DNA from 3 places in the Chryseobacterium sp. KCF3-3 genome. Region 3 is predicted to be linked to each of the others. Evidence: riboswitches for the same ligand, from Rfam matches in the RefSeq annotation. Region 3 holds a riboswitch; each other region holds the start of a gene.

Region 1 (3,283 bases), 2.8 Mb from region 3:
ATCCTGTCTTTGTTCGATAATGTGTGCACTCCATCCTGTGACTCTGGAGATAACGAATAACGGAGTGAACATCAATGTGGGAACTCCCATCAGGTGATAAGATACCGCAGAGAACCAGTCCAGATTCGGGAACATTTTCTTTTCTCCCCACATCACAGTTTCCAGTCTTTCAGCAATATTATACAGCAGCATGTCTCCGGCTTCTTCGGAAAGTTCTTTGGCTACTTTTTTTATCACTACGTTTCTTGGGTCCGATATGGTATAAACAGGATGTCCGAATCCGATGATTACTTCTTTGTCAGCAATACGTTTTCTGATGTCTTCTTCTGCTTCATCAGGAGAATTGTAGCGGCTTTGGATTTCGAAAGCTACTTCATTGGCTCCTCCATGTTTTGGACCTCTCAAAGCACCAATAGCTCCTGTGATACAAGAATAAAAGTCCGATGAGGTTCCGGCAATAACTCGGGCAGTGAACGTAGATGCATTAAACTCATGTTCAGCATACAGATTAAGAGATATTTCCATTGCTTTCACCCACGAATCCGGTGCTTTTTTACCATGCAGCAAATGAAGGAAATGTCCGCCAATAGTATCATCGTCCGTTTCTACATTGATCTCTTTGCCATTGTGTGTATAGTGATACCAATATAAAAGTCCTGAACTGAAGGAAGCCAGTAGTTTGTCGGCAATATCTCTTGCTCCCGCAACATTGTGGTCATCTTTTTCAGGCTGAATACTTCCGATTGCTGAAACCATTGAACGCATAACGTCCATTGGATGTGCGGCTGCCGGAATACTTTTTAAGATATTTCTTACAGAGTGGGGAAGTCCTCTCAGTGATTTTAATTTTGCTTTATAGTTTTTGAGTTGAGCTTCAGTAGGCAGCTGGCCATAAATCAGAAGATAGGCTACTTCCTCAAATTGTGCTCTTTCTGCAAGATCCAAAATATCATAACCTCTGTAATGAAGGTCATTTCCACTTTTTCCTACACTGCAAAGAGCAGTATTGCCTGCTGTTACCCCTGAAAGAGCTACACTTTTTTTAGGTTTAAATGTTGGTTCGCTATTCGTTGACATGAGTATTTTGTTTAAAAAGGTTATCTAATTTTTGTTCATAATCATAGTAGCCGATGCTTTGATAGAGTTCTTCTCTGGTCTGCATCGTATCCAGTACGTTAGCTTGTGTTCCATCCTGACGGATATGCTGGTAGACATTCTGTGCTGCTTTATTGGCTGCCCTGAATGCGGAAAGAGGGTAGAGGATAAGCCCTACACCTGCGTTTTTCAGTTCTTCAACGGTGTACATTTTGATCATCCCAAACTCAGTAATGTTGGCTAATACGGGGATTCCGGCAGCATCAACAAATTTTTGATAAAAACTTAAATCGGGTACTGCTTCGGCAAAAATGAAATCTGCACCAGCTTCCTTGTAGGCGATGGCTCTTTCTAATGTTTTTTCAAGACCTTCATTTGCAAAAGCGTCTGTTCTGGCTCCAATCACAAAATTTTCATCGGTACGGGCATCTGCAGCCGCTTTAAGTCGGTCTACCATTTCCTCTTTGCTTACGATTTCTTTTCCAGGACGGTGTCCGCAACGTTTTGCACCCACCTGATCCTCAATGTGAATGGCTGCTGCACCAGCTTTGATTAATGATTTAATAGTTCGGGCAACATTAAAGGCAGAAGGTCCAAATCCTGTATCAATATCCACCAAAAGGGGTAAATCACAAATATTAGTAATACGCTGAACATCTATGAGTACATCATCCAGAGTGGTAATCCCTAAATCAGGAATTCCTAAAGATCCTGCAGCAACACCTCCTCCTGAAAGATAGATTGCATTAAAACCAGCCTGCTGTGCCAATAATGCATGATTGGCATTGATGGCTCCCACAATCTGAAGGGGATTTTCTTTTTCCATTGCCTCCCGGAATTTCAGGCCGGGGGATTTCCAGTTTTCATTTTTGATCATTTTAATATGTATTGTTGAGTTGAAATTTGTTTATCAGTGAAGAAGCCGGGAATCTGTAAAGACATAGCTTTTGAGTAAAAAAAGAAAAGATGGGTGACAATTTGAGAAATCTTACTATCCTGCAGCTGATGAGAATTTTGATAAAATCTTCCTGAGCAGGTCTGTAAAATAAACCTGTTACGACTCCACGAATAATTAAGATTGCTTTGGTACACCATTACTTTTTACATTGATTAAATCCTATAAAAAGTCCTCAGTAAACTTCGCGGTGCTTTATGAAGAAAGAAAAATTACGGAAAGGGGATACGAATGAGCCACAGAATCATGAGAAGTACCCAATGTACACTCATATCCATCTCAAAAAAATAACATAGGTTGATAAAACTGTTTTTATCACACTATATCCATATCGTATCATACCTGACTGTAAGCTTCAAATCGCGAAAGCATCGTCAATACGAAATAGGCAGGTCTCCTGACTTGTAACGGTTTTTATCATCCTTCCCATATGAAAAATATACAGTGGATATCAATTGATAAAAACTTTTTGTTTGTTACTTACAGTTGCGCGACAGTTCGTGATTTACACACGATTCCCTTTTAATACACAGCTAAGTGTAACCAGTTTCGGTTGATAAAGAAGGTTTTAAGAACTCCTTGGTGGTAAATATAAGTATTTTATAATAACGAAAAAGATATTTTATGTAATCAATAGTTTTTTTACTGTAATCTATTGGAAATGCTTAAGTTGTGATGGGTGTTTTAGGGTGAAAACGGATTATTTGTGTTGTTAAATTAATATAAAAGATAACCGAAAAATTAAAGATAGTTAATAAATTTACTGTTCTTCTTTCATTTTATAAATTTTATTAATCGTATATTATTGATTATGGTAGACATTGCAGAATTTAAACAAAATCTGGGTTTGAGTGAAGTTCCTGTAGAGCTTGAAAAACTGATTTACTTCCAGAATACCATTTCCTCGTTTGAAAATTATTCGCAAGGCTTTGGTGTGTTAATCGATAGTAAATCCGGACTGAAAAGCTGGAGTGATGATGAAAGTTTTTTGAATAGTATGCTGCCTTTTGCTCAGGCCAATGGTTCAGGTTCATTCTATGCAATCTGGAATAATGCAACGGATCAGCCTTTAAATAAAATGCCTGTTGTGGTTTTTGGAGATGAAGGTGGAGTTCATATTGTCGCTGAAAATAGTGTACAGTTTTTACATTTGCTCACTTTTGACACTGAGATTTCAGTAGACTTTGATGAAGCTTATTTTTATAGAGATGAAGAGGATTATGAAGAGAGTCC
Region 2 (3,283 bases), 2.0 Mb from region 3:
TAGTCAGGAAAAACAATCAATCATTGCGTTCCTGAAAACATTGTCGGATAAAAGTTTTATATCCAATCCAAAATTTGCAGAATAATTTATAGAAAACATGAAGAAGATTATAGTGATAGTAAGTTTGATCCTGTTGAGTCAGTATCAGGCAAAAACCATTAGAGACAGTGCTTATAGTGCTCCGGAAACCTTTAGCAGATTCGATTTTGATGATGATTGTGATGCCTGTGGGTGTGCTGCAGGAAACGGATCTTCCGGCTTTGAATCTTTACTGAATCCACAGTTTATCGGAATCAAATACTTTGCACAGCATTATAAAGCGAAAGAGAACTTGTTTGTAAAAGACCTGACACAGGATCAGTATTTCAATACGCTGCAGCTTTGGGGGAAAATTCCACTGACTAAAAAGTTGAGTGTATATGCGAGCCTGCCATTCCATTTTCATGAGAAGAAAACCATGCAGGGAGATATTAAAATCAATGGGATTGGAGATCTGAACCTGATGGGAATTTATCAGCTGATGAGCTCTAAAGATAATTTCCATCACCTGAGCGGAGGTTTGGGTGTGAAAATTCCTTTGGGAAAATTTGATGAAAAAGGAGCATCCGGAGTCAATCCGAGTTTTCAGCTGGGAACCGGAAGCTGGGATTATCAGGCAGCTTTGAATTATAAGTTTCAGAAAAATAAAGTAGCCTTATTGGTCAATACAGATTATACCATCAAAACAGAGAATAAGAAAAATTACCGTTTCGGAAACCAATGGAATTATGCTGCAACAGGTTTTTATCAGGTTGCGGGGAATGAAAAATCTATTTTTTCTGTAAAAACGGGAGTTCAGGGAGAAGTTTATGCTCAGAACAAACAGTTCGATGAAGCCTTGCCTAATACTGCTGGAAGTGCTTTGTATGGAAAATTGGGATTTGAAGCTTCTTATAAAAAACTCAGTCTTGGAAGTGAGATCATGCTTCCTATGTATACGCATCTGGCGGGAGGAGATATTGAAGCAAAATCGAGATTCAGTGTTTTCCTGAATATTGGAATTTAAAGTGACACCCTCAATAAAATGACGTTAAAGCTCCTTCGGGAGCTTTAATTGTTTATGAATCATGATTTTAATTGGGGATTAGGAATAATTATTTATCTTTGCCGAAATTTGGTGAGCCCTAAAAAGCTCTTAAAAGGGAATCCGGTGAAAATCCGGAACAGACCCGCTGCTGTAAGCTCCGCACCAAAGTTTTTGAAGAATATATCCACTGTTTTTTAATGGGAAGGATTTCAAAAATGGAGTAAGTCAGAAGACCTGCCAGAAAATAATCGTTTGACGCTTTCGTGGAATAAAGCTTAGGACATCAATGATTCTGTGCAGTGACAGCTGTGCTTTGTCGTTGTATTCTTATATCCATTAGCGTCTTCATTACCCTAAATGAGCTAATGGCGGCAAAACTAATTACTTCTGCAATTCATAAAGCTGTTTTCACAATATTGGTGATCACATCTCAACTTTTATCTTCTCAAACCAAGAAAAACGACAGCCTTCAGGAAGAGACTATTAAAGGAATCAATCTTTACAAAAAGAATTTTAAAGAAATCCTTCCGGCACAAATCCTACAGGGAGAGCAGCTGGAAAGACTGAATAGTCATTCTGTTGCTGATGCACTGCGGTACTTTTCAGGTGTTCAGATTAAAGATTACGGCGGATTGGGTGGTTTGAAAACCATTAATATCCGAAGTATGGGAAGTCAGCATGTGGGTGTTTTCTATGACGGAATTCAATTGGGAAATGCCCAAAACGGACTGGTGGATCTGGGACGATATTCTCTGGATGATCTGGAAGAAATATCATTGTATAACGGACAGAAAAGTGAGATTTTCCAGCCGGCAAAAGACTTCGGGTCTTCAGGGGCTATCTATTTGCAGCCTAAAATACCAGTATTTAAAGGAAATAGAAAAACCAATTTGGTGATAAGAGCAAAAAGTGCTTCCATTGATCTCTTTAATCCTTCATTCCGGTTGGAACAGAAGATTTCAGACAGGGTTTCTGCCAGCTTCAGTGGAGAATTTATGCAGAGTGACGGAATTTACAGATTTCGTTATGCCAAGAAATATCCTGATGGACAACAGGCTTATGATACCATTGCAAAGAGACAGGATTCAGATATTCGGGCAAAACGTTTTGAAACTTCTTTAAACGGAACTTTAAATAACGGAAGCTGGAATATCCGTGGTTACGGTTATATTTCAGACCGCGGAATGCCGGCACCTATTGTGAATGGCCGTTTCGAAGGAAGAGGAGCGAGGCTTTCCGATGAGAATTATTTTGTACAGGCTAATCTGAGAAAAAAACTGTTCCCGAAATTTGAAACACAGCTGAAAGCAAAATTTGCTTACGATTATACCCATTTTATGGATACGGTTCGTTCGCAGTCTATTATTTATACTGATAATACCTATTTCAAAGAGAGCTCTACCTTTCTTCATCGAATATCTATTCCATTACTCCCAATTGGGATGTCAGCCTGAGTGGAGACTTTCAGTACAATAATCTGGATGCCAATCTGGATAACTTTTCTTATCCTACACGTTATACCACATTGGTCGCATTGGCGACAACCTATCAGTGGAACAGATTCAAAATTCTGGGAAGCCTTTTAGGAACCTTTACTTTTGAAGAAGTAAGAAAAAATAAAAGACCGGGAGATGCCAGAGAGTGGACGCCAGCCGTATTTATGAGCTATCAGCCGGAAATCATTCCTGAGCTTACCCTAAGAGCTTTCTATAAAAGGATTTTCAGACTTCCAACCTTTAATGATTTGTATTATACCAATATCGGAAATACTTATCTGAAACCGGAATTCACCAATCAATATGATGTAGGATTTACTTATCAGAAGAATTATACCAACCGTTTCTTTAAAACATTTTATGCTAAAGTAGACGGTTACTACAATAAAGTGCAGGATAAAATTGTAGCTGCCCCTAACGGAAGCATGTTCCGCTGGCTGATGATGAACCTGGGAATGGTTGAAATCATTGGAGCTGATGTGAATGTGCAGACTGAGTTTCAGGTGGGAAAAGTCAATTTTAGACCATTGCTTTCTTATACTTATCAAAGCGCAAGAGATATCAGTGATCCGGAAGATACTTTCTATCGCAATCAGATTCCTTATACACCATGGCACAGTGGATCTTTCAGTCTGATGGCAGATTATAAAGACTGGAGTTTCAATTACAGTGCGATGTACGTAGGAGAAAGATATGATGTGAATCAGGATAACATTCAATA
Region 3 (3,283 bases):
CTGTTTGATCGTAAAAACAGCAAGGTACAGACTTTTATTTCTGATGATCTGATTTTATATACAGAACAAGGTCAAAAACCGATCCAGGGGAAATTGATTCCACTTTTAAAAGATCAACGTGCTGTGATCATAGATGACTTTAATTTCGATGGAACGGAAGATGTTGCGATACGAAACGGAAATATGGGAAATTATAGCGGAGCATCTTATGACGTATATGTCTTCAACAAAACAAGAATGGGGTTTGTAAAAAGCGAGGAACTTACAGAGCTGGGTTCAAATGGTCTGGATATTTTTGATGTCGATGCCCAGCGTAAACGTCTTATTTCTTATGGAAAGTCCGGCTGCTGTGATATTTTTACCACAGAATATGCTGTAATTCCGAATAAAGGACTTGACAAAGTTTTTGAAAAAGAAGAGGATATGAGTGTTGAAGGCTCTGTAAAAGTGACCACTAAAGAAAAGATAAATAATAAATGGATTACCAAAACAAAGGTATATCCGTCTGATCAATATAACAGAAATAAGAAGTAAGATGAAAATTCAGAAAGAGATTGATTTTATTCTGGCAGTAGATGCACTTAAAAACGTACAGCGAAGAAATTATAATGCAGATGATTCCCGAAGAGAGAATACAGCGGAACACTCCTGGCAGATTATTATTCTGGCTCAGATCCTTTATCCGTATGCTAAAAACCGTGCAGATATTGATTTGTTGAGAGTGATAAGAATGCTTTCCATTCATGATCTTGTAGAAATAGAAGCGGGAGATACTTTTATTTTTGACGAAAAAGCAATGGTAGGAAAGTTTGAAAGAGAGAAAGCTTCGGCCCAGAAAATCTTTGGAATTCTGGATGAACCTTTGCGTTCGGAATTTTTTAATTTATGGCTGGAATTTGAGGATGAGAAAACTCCTGATGCTATTTTTGCGTGTGGAATTGATAGAATCATGCCGTTTATCTTAAATTCTCATACTTCCGGAAAAAGCTGGACAGAAGCTGGAGTGACAGAAAGACAAATCCGAAATATGCTTGAAAATGCGATCAGAAGAGCATCGGATGAAATGGGAGAGGCTTTTGAGCTTTTATTGAATAAAAGTCTGGAAACAGAAAAAGTGCTGAAATAATTTCAATGAAAAATATAATAAAGCATCGGGCGGCCAATGGCCGCCCGATGCTTTATTATTTATAGTATCTGAATTGGTTTCTTGAATTCGTCAATCGCTACAAAAGTAAAATCACCTATAATTGCTTTTTCTCTTTCATAGGAATACATCTGTTCAGTATAAATTTCAACATTCACTTTCATACTGGTTTTTCCCACGTATGAAACTTTCCCGATCAGCTCAACAATGGTTCCGGCAGGAATAGGTTTTTTGAAATCGATCTTATCGCTGCTTACCGTTACCACTCTTTTTCTGGCAAAACGGGTTGCTGTGATAAAAGCTACCTCATCCATCAGCTGCATTGCTGTACCTCCAAAAAGGGTATCATAGTGATTGGTTGTGTTAGGGAAAACCGCTTTAAAGATTCTGGTTTCGGATGCTTCAATTCTTTCTTCTGTAGTCATATATCATTATTAATTAAAGCGATGTGAAATGATATTAAAACAACAGAATAATGACAGGAACTTATAGAATTCCTGAAACAATCCATCAGATCAATACAACTTCAAATCGCGAAAGTTACATGTTTAAGAAAAAGGCAGGTCTCCTGACTTGTAGCATCATTTATCTCCTTCCCATGCCTCGCACAGTGGATCTTTGATAAAGATTTCAGCTACTTACAGTTGCGCGACAGTCCGTGATTTTCACACGGTTCCCTTTTAATCTGCAGTGATGCAGAACCAATTTCTGTGATGAATAAGTGTAAAACTTTTCGGGTGCAAAAATAATGAATTTATTCCGGATTATGGAAAATAATCTGGCTGATTACTCTTCCTTTCTTAATCGTCCAGAGTGTAGTGTATCTGTTTTCTCCTGAACCGTTTATCATATAAAGGAAAATATTATCGTTATCAAGGGAAGTAACTCCAATGTTCTCAAAATCCATGGTAGGCTGGAACATATTTTTGATGGCTTCTCTTACAAAAACAGAACCTCTTCCGGGTTGCTGTACTCTGATGGATTTGATTTCGGTCATTCCTTCGGGAAGGTCATTTCCGATTCCCCATGGTTTTACTTTATCAATGGTAAGAATTTTTCCTTCTGCATCTTTTTCTTTTTTACGGTATCCGGCATTGGAAGGATAAATATCAATCACCACTTTGCTTCTTTGGGCAGTAGGAATCTTAGGATCAGAATTGTCTGTAAAAATAAGGGATTTTCCGTTTTTAGATCTAGATGGAGTGTAGGCAGGGAGCTGGTCCACATAGGCAATACGTCCTTTATTCACCATGCCTTCCTTATCAAGAGTTTCATAACGTACAAAAGGCTTGTCGTCATCTTGTTTCTCAGGATATTTGATCCAGATCCATTCCGTTTCTCCGGGAGCTGGTTTTACATAAACAAATACATCTCCTTTACGCATACGGATCTTGTCTACAATTTTTCGGTAATCGTCTTTATGTACACGTACATTGGCATATCCTTCTTCAGCTTTTACAACTCCAAAAGGAACTTTTGTCTGCCCTTTTACAAAGGCAATAGATAAAATACTGAAAGCGGATAAATAGAATGCTTTATTTATGAAAGTCATCATGAAAATTTTTTGATCCCTCAAATATATAAATTAAATGCTTTTCGGAAGATAATTATACCGTTGCAGTTCTTTTAAATCTTGTATTTGTTTCAGATAGCCTTCACGAAGAAGAAATATTTGGTGTGAAATATCGAGAACCTCCTGATAATTATGATCAGAAATAATGAATCCTTTATACTTAGACTGTTCAATGATTGCTGTTTTCAATGCTGTAGAAATTTTCGGAGAAAGACTGTGGAAGGGTTCATCAAGTAAAATAAAATCCGCTTCGGAATAAATAATCATTAAAGCTTCAATGACTCTCTGCTCACCTCTGGAAAGATTTTTAGGTTTCTCTGACAAAAAAGGACGGATCAGATCTGAAGTGAATAATAGATCAGTATTTTTCTTATTGCAAAAAAGAGGAATTAAGCTTTTAATGGTATTGTATTTTGGCAAGAAAGTATCCTGTGGCAGGTAGGCAATTCTGTTTTTTCTGTCGGAAATGCTTTTCAGAACTTTATCATTGTACCTTATAAACTGGGTATCGCTACTTATAGTTCCGAAAATAATTTTTAATAATGTCGATTTTCCAACACCATTTC

What was found. Region 3 has a riboswitch for cobalamin ahead of ACKTTZ_RS01275 (acyl-CoA thioesterase). Riboswitches for the same ligand answer to the same signal wherever they lie in the genome.
Region 1: linked by a shared signal. The riboswitch ahead of prpB (methylisocitrate lyase) and the one ahead of ACKTTZ_RS01275 (acyl-CoA thioesterase) in region 3 are both predicted to bind cobalamin.
Region 2: linked by a shared signal. The riboswitch ahead of ACKTTZ_RS10260 (TonB-dependent receptor) and the one ahead of ACKTTZ_RS01275 (acyl-CoA thioesterase) in region 3 are both predicted to bind cobalamin.

The regions. Positions count from the first base shown of each region.
Region 1 is NZ_AP035792.1:3,111,093-3,114,375, forward strand. It holds gene prpC (2-methylcitrate synthase) at 1-1,077, opposite strand, end outside; gene prpB (methylisocitrate lyase) at 1,064-1,972, opposite strand; cobalamin riboswitch at 2,420-2,613, opposite strand; gene ACKTTZ_RS14055 (hypothetical protein) at 2,862-3,283, shown strand, end outside.
Region 2 is NZ_AP035792.1:2,302,321-2,305,603, forward strand. It holds gene ACKTTZ_RS10250 (cytochrome-c peroxidase) at 1-85, shown strand, start outside; gene ACKTTZ_RS10255 (transporter) at 98-1,045, shown strand; cobalamin riboswitch at 1,138-1,323, shown strand; gene ACKTTZ_RS10260 (TonB-dependent receptor) at 1,432-2,520, shown strand; gene ACKTTZ_RS10265 (TonB-dependent receptor domain-containing protein) at 2,556-3,283, shown strand, end outside.
Region 3 is NZ_AP035792.1:269,440-272,722, reverse strand. It holds gene ACKTTZ_RS01285 (XAC2610-related protein) at 1-534, shown strand, start outside; gene ACKTTZ_RS01280 (HD domain-containing protein) at 536-1,126, shown strand; gene ACKTTZ_RS01275 (acyl-CoA thioesterase) at 1,186-1,569, opposite strand; cobalamin riboswitch at 1,685-1,865, opposite strand; gene ACKTTZ_RS01270 (hypothetical protein) at 1,899-2,699, opposite strand; gene ACKTTZ_RS01265 (ATP-binding cassette domain-containing protein) at 2,730-3,283, opposite strand, start outside.